Regions from separate parts of the Streptomyces sp. VTCC 41912 genome, predicted to be linked through region 3. Evidence: riboswitches for the same ligand, from Rfam matches in the RefSeq annotation. Region 3 holds a riboswitch; each other region holds the start of a gene.

Region 1 (4,204 bases), on a different contig from region 3:
GTAGGCCTCGTCGACGCGGCGCAGCGCCTGCGGGAAGGTGATCTTCTCGCGCAGCGCCAGGGCCTCGATCATCGCCTCGGCGCGGTCGCCGATGCCGCGCTTGGGGACGTTGAGGATGCGGCGCAGCGGGACGGCGTCCTCGGGGTTGGCGAGCACCCGGAGGTAGGCGAGGATGTCGCGGACCTCCTTGCGCTCGTAGAAGCGCACGCCGCCGACGACCTTGTAGGGCAGCCCGACCCGGATGAAGATCTCCTCGAAGACCCGGGACTGGGCGTTGGTGCGGTAGAAGACCGCGACGTCGCCGGCCTTGGCGTCGCCGGCGTCGGTGAGCCGGTCGATCTCGTCGGCGACGAACTGGGCCTCGTCGTGCTCGGTGTCGGCGACATAGCCGGTGATCTTGGGGCCGGCGCCGGCGTCCGTCCAGAGGTTCTTCGGGCGGCGGTTCTCGTTGCGCTCGATGACGGCGTTGGCCGCGGAGAGGATGGTCTGCGAGGAGCGGTAGTTCTGCTCCAGCAGGATCGTGGTGGCGTCCGGGTAGTCCTCCTCGAACTGGAGGATGTTGCGGATCGTGGCGCCGCGGAAGGCGTAGATCGACTGGTCGGCGTCACCGACCACGCACAGCTCGGCGGCGGGGGTGTCGACCGTGCCAGGGCCGACCAGCTCGCGGACGAGGGTGTACTGGGCGTGGTTGGTGTCCTGGTACTCGTCGACGAGGACGTGGCGGAAGCGGCGGCGGTAGTGCTCGGCGACGTCCGGGAACGCCTGGAGCAGGTGGACCGTCGTCATGATGATGTCGTCGAAGTCCAGGGCGTTGGCCTCGCGCAGCCGCGCCTGGTACATCGTGTACGCCTGGGACAGGGTCTCCTCGAAGCCTCCCCCAGACCCCGTCTGGGAGGTGCCCCCAGCGGCCGTGCCGGCGAAGCTCTCCTCGTCGATGAGCTCGTTCTTGAGGTTGGAGACCTTCGCGCTGAAGGACTTGGGCGGGAAGCGCTTGGGGTCCAGGTCGAGGTCGCGGCAGACCAGGGCCATCAGGCGCTTGGAGTCGGCCGCGTCGTAGATCGAGAAGGACGACGTGAAGCCGAGCCGCTTGGACTCCCGGCGCAGGATCCGTACGCAGGCGCTGTGGAACGTGGAGACCCACATGGCGTTGGCCCGCGGGCCGACCAGCTCCTCGACGCGCTCCTTCATCTCGCCCGCGGCCTTGTTGGTGAAGGTGATCGCGAGGATCTGGCCGGGGTGGACGTGGCGCTCGGCGAGCAGGTGGGCGATGCGGTGGGTGAGCACCCGGGTCTTGCCGGAGCCGGCGCCGGCGACGATCAGCAGCGGGCCGCCGCTGTGCGCCACGGCGGCCTTCTGCTGGTCGTTGAGCCCTTCCAGGAGCGCCGCCGCATCGATGGCCGGGCGGGCGGCGCCGTCGCGGTAGTACGACTCCCTGGAGACGGGCGCGTCGAACCGCCCGCCGAAGAGGTCGGCGGGGACCTCCTCCGGGGCCGGGCCGGGCTCGTCCTCGGGCGGCGGCGGGGGCTCCTCGTCCGGGGGGCCGAGATCCGCCAGGAAGCTGTCGTCAAAGAGGCTGCTCATCGCCCACCGAGTCTAGGCCGCCGCACTGACAACCGGTCCCGGAGTACCGGATTGGCCGGCACCGCTCCGCCGCGGGCGCTACCGTGTCCGTTCTGCCCGCAAACCGGCACCGCTCGCGTTCAGGTCACGAAAAGGTTTCGGGCATATCGAACACCAGCCTTCACAGGGGCCACACGAGTTGGCTACGGTCTCGCTCGGGCAGCCCGCAGTCCCCGCGGACGACAGCGTTCGCACGGGCCGCCCCCGCCGAGTCCGGTCCCGCCGCGAGGCACCCGGAGCCGGGGACCCACCAGCACCACCGGGGTGAATCGACCGGTGCGCCCGCCGCCAGGCGGACGCAGCAGCCGTAGGGCAAGCCTTCCGTCAGCAGACCGCCCGAACCCGACAGCTAACCCGGTAGGCGGTCCACGGAAGGAGTCGCCGGCCTTGGCGTCCCATCGCAAGCCGCGCACCCCCATACTCGCCACCCCCGGCGGCCGTCGTACGGCGACCGGGCTCACCACCGCCGCCCTCGCCTCGGTCACCCTGCTCTCGCAGACCGCGAACGCAGCCCCCAAGGCGCCCCAGCCCTCCATCGAAGAGGTCAAGACGAAGGTCGACGACCTCTACCAGCAGGCCGAGGTCGCCACCCAGAAGTACAACGGCGCCAAGGAGAAGGCCGACGGCCAACAGCGCACGGTCAACCGCCTGCTCGACGAGGCGGCCCGGCGCGCGGACAAGATGAACGAGTCCCGGCGCCGGCTGGGCGCGTTCGCCTCGGCGCAGTACCAGAGCGGGGGGATCAACCCGACCGCCCAGCTGATGCTGGCCAAGGACCCGCAGCAGTTCGTCGACCGCAACCACCTGATGGAGCAGCTGACCGCCCAGCAGAAGCAGGCGATCACCGACTACCAGGCACAGGCCGCGGCCGCCACCCGCCAGCGGGCCGAGGCCACCAGCAGCCTGGAGAGCCTCCAGCAGTCGCAGACGTCCCTGAAGGAGAACAAGAGAAACGTTCAGGCCAAGCTGGCCGAGGCGCGCCAGCTGCTGTCCCGGTTGACCGCCCAGGAGAAGGCGCGGCTGGCCGAACTGGAGCGCCAGAAGGAGGCCGAGGCCCAGCGCAAGGCCGCCGAGCAGGCCCGCAAGGAGGCCCAGCAGCGGCAGCAGCAGCCCAGTGGCGGCGGCTCCGGGCAGAGCTCCGGCGGCGGCACGTCCGACGGCGGCACGTACTCCACCAAGGCCGGCAAGGCGATCGCCTTCGCCCGCACCCAGATCGGCAAGCCATACGTCTGGGGCGCCACCGGGCCCAGCTCCTACGACTGCTCGGGGCTGACGCAGGCCGCGTGGCGGGCGGCCGGGGTCGACCTGCCGCGGACGACCTGGGACCAGGTCAAGGTCGGCACCCGGGTCTCCAGCAGCGATCTCCAACCCGGCGACCTGGTGTTCTTCTTCAACGACATCAGCCACGTCGGGATGTACATCGGCGGCGGCGAGATGATCCACGCCCCGCACCCGGGCGCCAGCGTCCGGGTGGAGTCGATCTACGGCATGCCGATCTACGGCAGCGTCCGGCCCGCCTAGCCGGTGGGCGGGCGCGCACCGCGCGCCCGCGACGGACCCACCCCCCACAGCCACCCCCCACACGCCACCGCGCGGTCATCCGCCGCCTCCGGAAGGTACGGAGCGGGATGACCGCGCGGTGAGCCGTTGGTGCGGCGGTGCGGCGCCGGGGCCGCCGGGCGGGTGCCGGGGCCGTCGGGCCGGGGCCGGGGCGCCTGGGTGCTCAGGTCCAGAGCACCGCGATGAAGATGTTGAGCATGGTGAGCCCGCCGACCGCGCCGAAGAGCGGCTTGGGGAGCTTCTCCTCGTCGCGCTTGACGTAGACCAGCGCCAGGATCACCACCAGGACGGCCATCTTGATGCCGATCTTGATGTTGTTGAGCGAGTGGTCCTGCATCTGGTTCAGACCGACCAGCACGATGCCGGTGACCAGCATCGTGAGCGCGCCGTGCAGCATGGCCGGCACGAAGCGGGCGGTGCCCGCGCCCATGGCCTTCATCTGGGTCAGGAAGCCACCCAGCAGGGAGGCGATGCCGATGATGTGCAGGGCGACGAAGACATTGATTACTACGTCCATAGTGCTGGATCGTATCCGCCCCATAGCACGCCCTTTCCGGCAGGGCGCCCGTGATGCCGGCTTCGGTCAGGGCCCACCGCTCCCGACCCCCCGCCGACCGCCGATCGGTCATCCCTGCGCGGCGGCCGCTCGGAAACGGACAATGCCGGGCAAGGGGGTTCGACGCCGTGACCCCGGGCCTAGCTTCCTCCTGCAGACGACCGGACCCGCACCCCACCGGTCGCATTCGCCCCGCAGGGAAGGAAGTGACGGCCGCCATGGCGTCGCACCACACGGCCACAGAGCGGCCGCCGCTCGCACCCCCGCCGGCCCGGACCCACCCCGCCCGCAGCACCCGCGGCGGGCTGCTGCTCGCCGCGGACCCGCAGCGCTACCTGGACGGCGCCACGGTGCTGGAGCGCACCGGCAGCCACCAGGCGACCGCGGTGGCCGGCTGGGCCCGCCGCCTCGGCAGCGTCCGCCGTCTCGGCAGCCGTCCCACGCCCTTGGCGGAACGCGCCCCGGCCC
Region 2 (4,204 bases), on a different contig from region 3:
GCCCGCGACCGGGCCGGGCGGTTCTACGACCCGTGCGCCCGGTTGCGCGGCAGCCAATTCAGCGGCCCCGGGGACCTGTTGGACGTGGTGGTCGAGGACGTCGCCCGGCACACCGGCGGGGGCCCCGCCGACGACATGGCCCTGTTGGCGGTCCAGCGGCCCCTGGAGGCGTAGCGCGGGGCGCCGGTGAACGGGCGGGGCGGCCGGGTTACGGCAGCGGCGGACGCAACCAGTGGATGCTCTGGCCGTGCGGCCCCGTCAGGGCCACCGGGCGCTCGTCCAGGGCGAGGGTCAGCAGCATCGGGTCCCCCGGCCCGAGGGACCGGTGCTCCGGCGCGGTGATCCACGGCAGCACGCCGTGGTGCTCCTGGGAGATCCAGTGACCCGGGCCGTCCCGTTCGGCCAGCACCGACCGGACGAGCCCGGCGAACTCCTCGCGTCGGGCCGGCGGGAGGTAGTGCAGCACCGCGCTGTGGAAGACGACGAGCGTCGCCCCGGCCGGTGCCCGGGCGGCCAGCGCCGGCAGTTCGTCGATCAGGTCGCCGCGCACCACCGTGGGCCGCGGCGACGCCCGGACCGCCTCGACGGCCGCCGCGAGCCGTGCCGCCCGGGCCTCGTCGCCGGGCCACACCAGGGCGTGCAGCCAGCGCAGGTCGTCCGGCGTCCCGACCGGGTCGAGCGGTTCCAGGTCGATGCCGCCGCGCCAGACGACCTCGGGCCGCGCGCCGGGCGGCACCGTCGCGCCGTCGTCCCAGGGCGCGGCCCCACTGGTGCGGCAGGTGAGGGTGACCGCGCTGTCCGGGGCGCCGGCCTCGACCGGTTCCCCGTGGATGCCGGGAGGTCCGTCGGGGACGTACCGGTAGCGGTACCGGTCGGGGTGCAGGCACAGCCCCGCCGACGTCCCGACCTCCAGGAGGGCCAGCGGCTGGGGCAGCCGGGCCAGCAGCGGCAGTAACGCGGCGCAGCGGGCCGGCTCGTTGGTCTGGGTCGCGCGCCGCATGATCACCGCGCGGACCTCGTCCCAGTGCCGGACCGTCCACTCGCGCCACCGCCCGTACGCCGCCTCGCCGCGCGGGCCCGCCTCGGCGTGCGGGCCGTCCAGGTAGCGCACCGCGGCGAGCAGCAGGTTCGGCTGCTGCTTGTTCCCCGAGGGCAGCGAACGGGCCAGCAGTTCGCAGATCTCGTCGTCCTGTCCGATCCGGGCGGAGAGTTCCTCGTGCGCGTCGGACCGGCCCCGCGCCTCGTGCCAGGAGAACTCCCGGTACCGAACCGCCACGTCCCGTGGGGTGTTGACGGTGCTTCCGGTGTTCGCGACGTTGACGACCATGAGGCGACGTTACCGCCCTCACGTTCCGTAACTGCGGGGCGTCCCTCCGCATAACGACTGGCGCACAATCGCCGCGAGATCGTTTGGCGATGCCGCGCCAACTCGCCCTGTTTGCGGTCGGACTGGGGGTAAAAGTCCACGCCAGAGCTTCTTCGGGGGGCTTGCGGAACCCCCGCGGATTCGTGGGAACGCTTGGATTTCCCGCACCGTCTCTATTACTGTCCGATAACGGAGCGCGGTCGTCCCAGCCGTCGCCAATGGCGGCACCGCGCGCCGACGCCGAATCCTGCACGCGCTGTTCCCGCACCTCCAGAACGACCCTTGAGCCACCCGCCCGAGCCGGCTTTCCGCACGGCGCGACCCGCGTCCTCGACCCGAGTCGAGTCGCCTGGATCGGCCGGTTCCGGGGGTCCTGTCGGATCCGCCTGGAATTGCAGGGAATTGAGTAGAGGGAACCGGGGAACCACCACCTTGGGGTGAATCGGGCGCCTCTCGCCAGGGGGTGCCGGTAGGAGACCTTCCTGCTCCGAACCCGTCAGCTAACCCGGTAGGCGAGAAGGAAGGAAAGGAGTGCGCCCCCGTGGCGTCCAACAGGCCCGCCCCCCATGCTCCGTCCGCGTACAGCCTCGGTGGCCCCGCCGACTTCGGTGGCCCGGTCGGCTTCGGCGGCCCCGCCGGCTTCCCCGTTCCCACGACCGTCGGTGACCCCGCCGGCGTTCCCGCCCCCACTGCCGTGAGCGGCCCCGACGACGTCAGCGCAGTCCCCGCTGTCGGTGGCCCGACCGACGACGCAGCTCCCGCTGGAGCGCCCCAAGTCCCCTCGCCGTACGGCCAGTTCCCGGGACAGCGGCCCCCCGGTGAGGTGTTCTCCCACGACCTGCTGACGCCGGAGCCGCCGCCCCAGGGCGCGCCGGGCGGCGCCGAGCCGTCGGCCGGCCCCGCCGGTGCGGACGCCGGCGACGCATCGGCGGGGCCGGTCCGCGGCAAGCACCGGGTGGCCAAGCAGCGCAGCGGCGGGCTGGCGCGCGGCGGCACGGTGCTGGGCGTCGGCGTGATCGCGGCGGTCGGCGCGAGCGGGGTGGCCGCGGCCGAGGACCGGCCGCCGGTGCCGATATCGGTGCCGGACCCCGGTGGCGTGGTCGACGACGCCACCGGTGCCCTCCAGGACGCCGGCCCCCGCGCGGCCGACGCCGGTGCCGCGCCCGTCGCGACGCTCGCCGGCACGGACTCCGCAACGGAGGGCTCCGCCCCCTCGGTCGGCCCCGCCGCGTCCCGTCCGCAGGGCGACGCCGCCACCGCGGGCGGCGCGCCGGGCGCGGGGCCCGCCGAGGCGCTGCGCCACCGCATCCTCCAGCAGGCCGACGGCCGACCGGGGGCCACGGAGGCCGAGACCGGCAGCGATGCGGACGCCGGACCGGACGCCGCACGGGACGCCGGACCGGACGCCGGCCCGGCGGACGAAGCAGCGCCCGACGCGGCATCCGGGACGGCATCCGACGCGGCGGCCGAGCCGGCTGCGCCCGCGTCGCCGGCCCGCCCGGTGGCCTCGGACGACCGGCCCGCCGACGGGGCGGGGACCGCCGTCGCCCCGGTCTCCTCGTACACCCTCACCACCGGCTTCGGGCAGGCCGGCGACCGTTGGGCCGCGGACCACACCGGGCAGGACTTCACGGCCCCGACCGGCACGCTGGTCAGGGCGGTGCACGACGGCACCCTCACCCAGGCGGGCTGGGCCGGCGGCTACGGCTACCGCATCGTCCTCACCCTCGACGACGGCACGCAGCTCTGGTTCTGCCACCTGTCCTCGATGGTCAAGACGACGGGGCGGGTGCACGCGGGCGACGTCATCGGCCGGGTCGGCGCCACCGGGAACGCCACCACGCCCCACCTCCACCTGGAGGTCCGCCCGGACGCCGGCGCCCCGACGGACCCGCTGCCCTGGTTGCGCGACCGCGGGGTCACGGTCTGACGGGCGCACGGAGCCGGAGCCGACCGCCCGGCCGAGGGGGAACGACTCCCCGCGGTCGGGCGGATGCGGAGGGAACAACTCCGCGTACCCCGGCGTTGGCACGGAGCATGACCGTGACACACGCCCAGAGCTCCGCCCCCACGCCCAAGCCGCTCGGTTCGCTGTCCGTCTCCCCGCTCTGCCTCGGAGGCAACGTCTTCGGCTGGACCGCCGACGAGGCCGAGTCCTTCGCAGTGCTCGACGCCTACGTCGCCGGCGGCGGCAACTTCATCGACACCGCCGACGTCTACTCCGCCTGGGTGCCGGGCAACAAGGGCGGCGAGTCCGAGACCGTCCTCGGCAACTGGCTGGCCGCCCGCGGCAACCGCGACGACGTCGTGATCGCCACCAAGGTCGGCGCCCACCCCGACCTCAAGGGCCTGTCCGCCGCCACCATCAAGACCGCCGTCGACCTGTCCCTGACCCGGCTGCGCACGGACCACATCGACCTCTACTACACCCACTACGACGACGAATCGGTCGAGGTGGGCGAGTTCCTGACCGCCCTCGACGACCTCGTGCGCGCGGGCAAGGTCCGGGAGATCGCCGCGTCCAACATCTCCGCGCGGCGCCTCCAGGAGTCGCTGGACTTCTCCGCCCGCGAGGGCGTGGCCCGCTACGTGGCCCTCCAGCCGCACTACAACCTGGTCTCCCGCGACACCTACGAGGGCGAACTCGCCGACGTCGCCGCCCGCAACGGCGTGGCCGCCGTCCCGTACTACGCGCTCGCCTCCGGCTTCCTGACCGGCAAGTACCGCCCCGGCAGCAGCGTCGACAGCGCCCGCGCCGGCAAGGCCGCCGAGTACCTGGAGACCGACCGCGGCCGCCGCGTCCTACAGGCCCTCGACACCGTCGCCGCGGCCCACGAG
Region 3 (4,204 bases):
TTCGAGGATCAGGTCGAGGGCCTCGCGGTTGGAGCCGAGGTTGGGGGCGAAGCCGCCCTCGTCGCCGAGGCCGGTGGCCAGGCCCTTGGCCTTCAGCACCTTCTTGAGGGTGTGGTAGACCTCGGCGCCCCAGCGCAGCGCCTCGGAGAAGGACTCCGCGCCGATCGGCGCGATCATGAACTCCTGGATGTCCACGTTGGAGTCGGCGTGCGAGCCGCCGTTCAGGATGTTCATCATCGGGACGGGCAGCACGTGCGCGTTCGGGCCACCGAGGTAGCGGAACAGCGGCAGGTCGCTGGCCTCGGAGGCGGCGTGCGCGACGGCGAGGGAGACGCCGAGGATGGCGTTGGCGCCCAGCGAGCCCTTGTTGTCGGTGGCGTCCAGGTCGAGCATCGCCTGGTCGATCAGCCGCTGCTCGGTCGCGTCGTAGCCGACGAGCTCCGGGCCGATCTGCTCGATGACGGCGAGGACCGCCTTCTCCACGCCCTTGCCGAGGTAGCGGTTGGGGTCGCCGTCCCGGAGCTCGACGGCCTCGAAGGCACCGGTGGAGGCGCCGGACGGCACAGCGGCACGGCCGGTGCTGCCGTCGTCGAGGCCGACCTCGACCTCGACCGTGGGATTACCTCGCGAGTCGAGAATTTCGCGGGCTACGACGACGTCGATGGACGGCACGTTGTCTCCTTCGTGGGTGTCTGGAGTTCTCGGCATGAGCCTAACGGCCCCGGACGGATCCGCTCGCCTGTGGCCCGCTCCGTGGGACGAAAAACCCCAACAAGCAGGCTAAAAGCCCAGTTCACCGGAGGTTTGCGGGCAATGTTCGCTGAGCGGGGAACGTCGCGCCGGGCCGTCGGCGAGGCCCGGGGATCGGTGCACGTCAGGACGGGCGCCGGGGTCGGTCCGGGTGGGGCGGCCGGACCGCGGTGGGTTTCCTGGGCCCGGGAACGGAGAAGCCCCGCCGTGGCGCGCTCGGGGGTACGCGCCGCGGCGGGGCAGCTCTCTCAGGCAACCGGGACGGCTCAGATGCTGAGCTTCTGGCCCGGGAAGATGAGGTTGGGGTTGCCGCCGACGACGGACTTGTTGGCGGCGTAGAGCGCCTTCCAGTGGGTGCCGTGCGCCTTGGCGATCTTGGCGAGGGTGTCGCCGGCCTTGACGGTGTAGGTGTCACCGGAGCGCTGCGACTGCTGCGGGGCCGGCTGGGCCTTCTCGGCCTTCTCGCGGACCGGGGCGGACTTCTTGGTGGTGCCCTCGGTCTGCTTGCGGGCCTCGGAGGCGCCCTGGCTCTTCTTGACGGTGGCGCCGCCGGACGGGTCGACGTTGGCGGCCGGGCCACCGGAGGTCAGGTTGCCGGCGCCGGCGCAGGACCAGGCACCCGGGCCCTGGATGGCGAGGAGCTTCTCGGCGGCGGCGATCTGCTGGGCCTTGGTGGCCAGGTCGGCGCGGGCCGCGTACTGGGTGCCACCGGCGGCGGCCCAGCTGGAGTTCGAGAACTGCAGGCCACCGTAGTAGCCGTTACCGGTGTTGATCGACCAGTTGCCGCCGGACTCGCACTGGGCGACCTTGTCCCAGGTCGCGACGGAGGCGGCGGAAGCGGAGGTGGCACCCATCAGCGGGACGGCGACGGCGGCGCCGGCGACACCGGCCAGGGTGGCGACGCGGACGGCCTTGGAGCTGCGGCGGTGCTTGCCCTTGTTGATCAGCATCGTGCGTTCGTTTCCTCACCGACGCCTACGAGGTGAGCTGTCGGGTTCGGGCCGTGTGAGCTGCCCGGCCGCGTGTGCTGGACACGCGACTTCACCCCAAGCCGGCTGACCCGTTTTCACGGGCGGGGCCGGCACTTACCTTGGGTCCCCCGCTCCTGCCTTCGGCGCTTGCGCGTCGTCGACTCCGACCGCCGGCAGGACTCGGCGTGCGATCGAAGGGCCCGCTTTGGCGAGCGGTCCTGACCGTAATCAGTAATCCCGTTGGTGTTCAAACCCCATCTTCTGAACCAAGTTGACCGTTTTTGATCATCGCGGTGGTCATTTCCGCAGGTCGGCACCGGTATGGGAACGGGGGGCGAACCGGGGTCCGCCCCCCGCAACGAGAGCCATATCTCACTTTTACGGAACGCCGCGAAAAACGACGAACTGCCGGTAACTACCCCTCTGTCCGGCCGAGATCGAGCAACTGGCCGGGGTGGATGAGGTCCGCGTCGGCGCCGATGACGCCCTGGTTGCGGTGGTAGAGCGCGGGCCAGCCGCCCGGCAGGTCATGGCGGCCCGCGATGGCTGACAGGTTGTCACCGACGCGCACGCGGTAGCCGCCGGTCTCCGCCGGGGGCGTGCGGGGCGTCTCCCCGCCGCGGGAGGCGTGCCGGCCGCTGCCGCTGTCCCGGTCCTCCCCGGGGGCCGCGCCGTCGTCCGGCGTGCCGCGGTGCTTGCCGGCGGCGGGCGGCGTGCCGGGCTCGGCGGGCCGGTCCGGGCCGGTGGAGCCGGGCGGGGGCGTGGGGGTGCTGGGGTCCGCCGGGTCGGACGGCGTCCCCGACGGGGAGTCGCCCGGCGTCGCGGAGTCGGACGGGGCGGGGGTGGCGGACGCGGAGTCCGTCGGGTCCGGGGTCGCCGGGGGCGCGTCCGGGGCGTCGGTGCCGGTGCCGGTGTCGGTACCCGCGTCGGCGCCGGTGCCGGTGCCAGTGCCGGCGGAGGCACCGTCGGACGGTGCGGGGGTCTTGCTGCCCGGGCCCGCCTCGCCCTGGTCCCCGGCCGCGTCGGACGGGTCGCCGGTGCCGGTGTGGCCGTGGGTCGGGCGGGGCGCGGGCCGGGTGGTGGCGCCGGGGTCGACGGCGGGCTTGCGGCCCCCCTTGGTCAGCCCGGCCTTCACCGCGCAGCTGGGGAAGGCGTCCGGGCCCCGGTCGTCGAGGATCGCCTCGGCCACGGCTATCTGCTGGGCGCGGCTGGCGAGGTCGGGGCGGGAGGCGTAGGCGGAGCCGCCGTAGTCGTCCCACATCTCCTGGGTGAGCTGGAGGCCGCCGTAGAAGCCGTTGCCGGTGGCGGAGCTCCACACCCCGCCGCTCTCGCACTGCGCGACGCGGTCCCAGGTGGACGCGTCGGCCGCGTGGGCGCCGCCCGCGGTGAACAGCGGGAGGGCCAGGCCCGCGCCGGTCACTCCTGCCGTGACAAAGATGGCCGGTGCTTGTCTGGGGCGACGGTGTCGGCCGTTCCCGGAACGCATGCGGTTGCCTTTCGCGCGGCGGTTGAGTTGTCGGACCGGTGTCGGCGGGGACACCGGTCGGCATCCCGGGGCCGGCCCCGATCGTCGGTGGAAAGGTAACCGGGGTTACGGGCAGTCACAAGCCGGTGTAGCGGAGATCACGCAATGGTCACGCAGCTGACGCAGCGTCAATTACGGCGTGGCTCCCGGTCGGGACGGCTCGGGCGTGAACTCCACCGGCAGGGTGCGCAGTCCGCGCATGATGAGCCCGCCGCGCCAGCGCAAATCATCCGGTTCCACCGCAAGTCGGAAGTCCGGCAGGCGGGTCAGCAGGGTCGCCAACGCGGTCTGCCCTTCCAGCCGGGCCAGCGGGGCGCCGAGGCAGTAGTGGATGCCGTGCCCGTAGCCCAGGTGCGGGTTGTCACGCCGGGTGAGGTCGAGCACGTCCGGCTCGTCGAACCGCGCCGGATCCCGGTCGGCGGCGGCCAGCACCACCAGCACCGGGTCCCCCTCGGCGATCCGCTGTCCGCCGAGCGTCAGCGCGCGGGTCGCGTACCGCCAGGTGGCCAGCTCCACGGGTCCGTCGTAGCGGAGCAGCTCCTCGACGGCGGTGCCGAGCAGCTCGGTGTCGCCGGCGGCGAGCGACTTCTGGAGCAGTTCGCGCTGGGCGGGGTGGCGGAGCAGGGTGTAGGCGCCGTTGCCGATGAGGTTGACGGTGGTCTCGAAGCCGGCGAAGAGCAGGATGAAGGCCATCGCCGCGGCCTCGTTCTCCGTGAGGTGCTCGCCGTGGTCGGAGGCCCGGATCAGCCCGGAGATCAGGTCGTCGCCGAGGTCGGCCCGCTTGCGGTGGATCAGCTCGGCCAGGTACGCCCGCATCTTCTTCACCGACCGGGCGACACCGCCGCGCGGCCCGCCGCCGTGCCGGATCATCATGCCGGCCCAGTCCCGGAAGTCGTCCTGGTCCTCGGGCGGGACGCCGAGCAGGTCGCAGATCGCGTAGATCGGCAGCGGGAACGCG
Region 4 (4,204 bases), on a different contig from region 3:
GCAGCGCCGTCGCCGCCGGCTTCGGCCTGCTCCGGCTGGCCGGCGCGCCCTCGCTCGGGTGGCTGGACGTCAAGGCGTCCGGTGGCGTGGAGGTGCCCGCCATCGAGGCGGCCGTCGACGAGGAGCTGGCCCGCTTCGCCGAAGAGGGGCCCACCCCGGAGGAGATGGAGCGCGCCCAGGCCCAGCTGGAGCGCGAGTGGTTGGACCGGCTCGCCACGGTCAGCGGCCGCGCCGACGAACTGTGCCGCTTCGCCGTCCTGTTCGGCGACCCGCAGCTCGCGCTGACCGCCGTCCAGCGCGTCCTGGAGATCTCCCCGCTGGAGGTGCAGGCGGTCGCCAAGGCCCGGCTGCGCCCCGACAACCGCGCCGCGCTCGTCTACGAGCCCACCGCGCAGACCGACGCCGCCGGCACCGAGGAAGAGGAGGCGGCCAAGTGACCGACGCCACCACCCCCGTGAGCACCATGGAGTTCCACCCGCAGCCGCGCAGCGGTGCCGCCAAGCCGTGGGCCTTCCCGGCTCCCGAGCGCAGCCAGCTGCCCAACGGGCTCACTCTCCTGACGAGCCACCGCCCCGGCCAGCAGGTCGTCGCCGTGGAGGTCAACCTCGTCGCCCCGCTGGAGGCCGAGCCCGAGGGCCTCGACGGCGTCGCCACGATCATGTCCCGGGCCCTGTCCGAGGGCACCGACAAGCACACCGCCGAGGAGTTCGCCGCCGAGCTGGAGCGTTGCGGCGCCACCCTGGACGCGCACGCCGACCACCCCGGCGTACGGGTCTCCCTGGAGGTCCCGGCGTCCCGGTTGCCGCGCGCGCTGGGCCTGCTCGCCGACGCGCTGCGCGCCCCCGCCTTCCCGGACGGGGAGGTCGAGCGGCTGGTCGGCAACCGCCTCGACGAGATCCCGCACGAGCTCGCCAACCCGGCCCGGCGGGCCGCGATGGCGCTGTCCAAGGAGCTCTTCCCGGCCACCTCCCGGATGTCCCGGCCCCGTCAGGGCACCGAGGAGACCGTCGCCCGGATCGACGCGGCCGCCGTCCGGGCCTTCTACGACACGCACATCCGCCCCGCCACCGGCACCGCCGTCATCGTCGGTGACTTCACCGGCGTCGACCTGGACGCCGCGCTGGCCGACACCCTGGGCGCCTGGACGGGTTCCACCGCCGAGCCGCAGAAGCCGTCCCCGGTCGTCGCGGACGACACCGGCCGCGTCGTGATCGTCGACCGCCCCGGTGCCGTCCAGACCCAGCTGCTCATCGGCCGGATCGGCGCGGACCGGCACGACCGGGTGTGGCCCGCCCAGGTGCTCGGCACGTACTGCCTCGGCGGCACCCTCACCTCCCGCCTGGACCGGGTGCTGCGCGAGGAGAAGGGCTACACCTACGGCGTGCGCGCCTTCGGGCAGGTCCTGCGCTCCTCGGCGCCGTCCTCCCCGGAGGGCGCGACCGGCGCCGCCATGCTCGCCATCAGCGGGTCGGTGGACACCGCCTCCACCGGGCCGGCCCTCCAGGACCTGTGGACGGTGCTGCGCACCCTCGCCGCCGAGGGGCTGACGGACGCCGAGCGCGACGTCGCCGTGCAGAACCTCGTCGGCGTCGCGCCGCTGAAGTACGAGACCTCCGCCGCCGTCGCCGGCACGCTGGCCGACCAGGTGGAGCAGCAGCTCCCCGACGACTACCAGGCGCAGCTGTACGTCCGGCTCGCGGAGACCGGCACGGTCGAGGCGACCGCCGCGGTCGTCAACGCCTTCCCGGTGGACCGGTTGGTGACGGTCCTGGTCGGTGACGCGGCGCAGATCGCCGAGCCGGTCAAGGCGCTGGGCATCGGAGAGGTGACGGTCGTCAGCGGCTGACCCCTCCTGTGACGGGGCGTCATCGAACGCCTCGTCAGTCATTGACAAAGCGGCTCCCGTGGCGGTCACTTGCCACGGGGGCCGCTTCGTTCGTGCGCCCCGTGGGGCCACCGGTCCGGAACCTGCGGCTCCGGACAGCCGCCGTCGTGATGGGGCGGTGGTGACCGGCCGGTTGCGTCGGTTGCCCGATTCGCGTGTGGCGTGGCGCACAAAAATCCGGTTCTGTTTGCCGATTGAAAGTTGTCCCGATTAGCGTCGGTCCGGCTGTTCGTCACAAGTCCGCCACAACAGTGGCACCGGACAGCCATCGCCGAGTCCCCGTACGGCGCGAGCCAGGGGAGCCGGGGACCCAACCGTCCCTTGGGGTGAATCGGACCCCTCTCCGGAGGAGCCCGTAGGAGACCTTCCTGCTCCGAACCCGTCAGCTAACCCGGTAGGCGAGAGGGAAGGAAAGGACCAGCCAGTACATGGCGTTCACCCGTGCCACCGGGAAGCACCGCCGTGCGAGCCGCACCGCTCGCACCACCCGCAACCTCGCCGGCATAGCCACCCTCGCGGCCTCCGGCGTCGTCGCCTCCGTCGCGTCGCCCGCCCTGGCCGCGACGGACGAGTCGGCCCCGCATGACACCGGCCTCCAGCAGGCGGTCGTGATGGGCGACGAGCTCGCCGGCCGGATCGAGGCGCAGGCCGACGCGCAGCAGGCGGCCGCCGAGGCCACCGCGGCCCGCGCGAAGGCCGAGGCCGAGGCCGTCCGGCTGGCCGACGCGGCGAAGAAGAGGGCCGACGAGGCGAAGAAGAAGGCGGACGAGGAGCGCGCGGCCAAGGTGCGCGCCGCTCGCGAGGCCGAGCGCAAGCTCCTCAACACCTTCGTCGCCCCCGTCACCGGCTCCTACGTCTCCACCGGGTACAAGGCGTCCAGCGGACTGTGGTCCTCCGGTAGCCACACCGGCATCGACTTCCACGCCGCCTCCGGCACGTCGGTCCACGCGGTGGGCGCCGGCACCGTCGTCGAAGCCGGCTGGGGCGGCGCGTACGGCAACAACATCGTGCTCCGGATGAACGACGGCACTTACACCCAATACGGTCACCTTTCGTCGATCGGGGTGACGGTCGGCCAGTCCGTCAGCCGGGGCGAGCAGATCGCCCTCTCCGGCAACACCGGCAACACCACCGGCCCGCACCTCCACTTCGAGGCCCGGACCGGCCCCGACTACGGCTCGGACATCGACCCGATCGCCTACCTCCGCGCGCACGGCGTCAGCGTCTGATCCGACCGCGAACCTCTCCGCCGCAGTACCGTCCCCCGGAGCCCCGGCCCACCACCTGGTGAGCCGGGGCTCTGCTGTTGCCCCAGGGTGGGCGGCCCTCCTCCTGGCCACGCGGGCGCTTCCGCATGGCCATCGACCCGCCGCCCGAATGGCGCCCCGCCCGCCGTCCGAAAAGCACCCATGAATTCCCGACCTCGCGAGAGGAAATGCGCGCCGGTCGAATACAGTCGGGGAAAGCCGTCGAACGGCGGCGGTTTCCGGCGATTACGGTGGAGGCGCAGACGATGCGAGGTCACATTTCCGCGCATGCGGTGTGCACGGCAATTCGCGACGACATCGTCTCGGGAGCACTCGCGCCGGGAAGCCGGCTGATCGAGGACGTTCTCGCCACGCGATACGGCGTTTCCCGGGTCCCGGTGCGGGAAGCGCTGCGCACCCTCCAGTCCGAAGGATTCGTCACCACGCGCCTGCACGCGGGTGCCTGCGTCGCCGAACTCACCGAACGGGAGGCCGTCGACCTCCTCGACATCCGGGCCGCCCTGGAGCCGCTGGGCGCCGCCCGCGCGGCCGCCCGGCGCAGCGCCGCCCACCTCAAGGTGTTGCGCGGCCTGGTGCGACTCGGTCGTGAGCGGGTCCGGCACGGCCACCCCGCTGACCTGCACCAACTGGACGCCTGGTTCCACGAAACGCTCGCCCAGGCCACCGGCAGCCCCAGCCTCAGCGCCCTGCTCATGCAACTACGGCGCAAGATCGAGTGGATGTACGTCGTGGAGCCGCCCGCCCGCCCCTCCGCCTCCTGGGACGAGCACGGCGCCGTGCTGGACGCCGTGGTCCGTGGTGACGCGGAGCGGGCGCGCGCCCTCATGGCGGCGCACATCGAGCGGTCCCGGCCCGTGTACCGGCTGCGTCGCGCCGCTCCCCCTGTGAGCGAGGCGAAACGGCCCGTCAACACGGCACGCGCCCGCGCTTAACAATCACCCCGTATACAAAAGGGGAGTGGCAGGAATGTGCCGATGTCCTCGGGAATGGCCGGTGCACGCGAGCGAGAAGTTCGGGAACGGAGAAGCGGCGCGAAATCGGGCGGGCAAGT

What was found. A riboswitch is a leader RNA that binds a small molecule or an ion and turns the genes downstream of it on or off. The one in region 3 is predicted to bind cyclic di-AMP.
Region 1: another riboswitch for cyclic di-AMP. It lies ahead of ACJ6WD_RS05130 (C40 family peptidase); the one in region 3 lies ahead of ACJ6WD_RS33620 (transglycosylase family protein).
Region 2: another riboswitch for cyclic di-AMP. It lies ahead of ACJ6WD_RS33025 (peptidoglycan DD-metalloendopeptidase family protein); the one in region 3 lies ahead of ACJ6WD_RS33620 (transglycosylase family protein).
Region 4: another riboswitch for cyclic di-AMP. It lies ahead of ACJ6WD_RS32870 (M23 family metallopeptidase); the one in region 3 lies ahead of ACJ6WD_RS33620 (transglycosylase family protein).

Annotation. Positions count from the first base shown of each region.
Region 1 is NZ_JBJMAB010000002.1:402,173-406,376, forward strand. Features, by position in the region: gene pcrA (DNA helicase PcrA) at 1-1,581, opposite strand, end outside; cyclic di-AMP (ydaO/yuaA leader) riboswitch at 1,831-2,000, shown strand; gene ACJ6WD_RS05130 (C40 family peptidase) at 2,008-3,141, shown strand; gene ACJ6WD_RS05135 (hypothetical protein) at 3,344-3,697, opposite strand.
Region 2 is NZ_JBJMAB010000036.1:18,186-22,389, reverse strand. Features, by position in the region: gene ACJ6WD_RS33035 (PP2C family protein-serine/threonine phosphatase) at 1-174, shown strand, start outside; gene ACJ6WD_RS33030 (DUF2332 family protein) at 209-1,327, opposite strand; cyclic di-AMP (ydaO/yuaA leader) riboswitch at 1,740-1,896, shown strand; gene ACJ6WD_RS33025 (peptidoglycan DD-metalloendopeptidase family protein) at 1,908-3,296, shown strand; gene ACJ6WD_RS33020 (aldo/keto reductase) at 3,404-4,204, shown strand, end outside.
Region 3 is NZ_JBJMAB010000037.1:52,678-56,881, forward strand. Features, by position in the region: gene eno (phosphopyruvate hydratase) at 1-708, opposite strand, end outside; gene ACJ6WD_RS33620 (transglycosylase family protein) at 1,017-1,700, opposite strand; cyclic di-AMP (ydaO/yuaA leader) riboswitch at 1,708-1,877, opposite strand; gene ACJ6WD_RS33625 (transglycosylase family protein) at 2,137-3,141, opposite strand; gene ACJ6WD_RS33630 (cytochrome P450) at 3,379-4,204, opposite strand, start outside.
Region 4 is NZ_JBJMAB010000035.1:76,509-80,712, forward strand. Features, by position in the region: gene ACJ6WD_RS32860 (pitrilysin family protein) at 1-437, shown strand, start outside; gene ACJ6WD_RS32865 (pitrilysin family protein) at 464-1,846, shown strand; cyclic di-AMP (ydaO/yuaA leader) riboswitch at 2,145-2,301, shown strand; gene ACJ6WD_RS32870 (M23 family metallopeptidase) at 2,314-3,114, shown strand; gene ACJ6WD_RS32875 (GntR family transcriptional regulator) at 3,399-4,085, shown strand.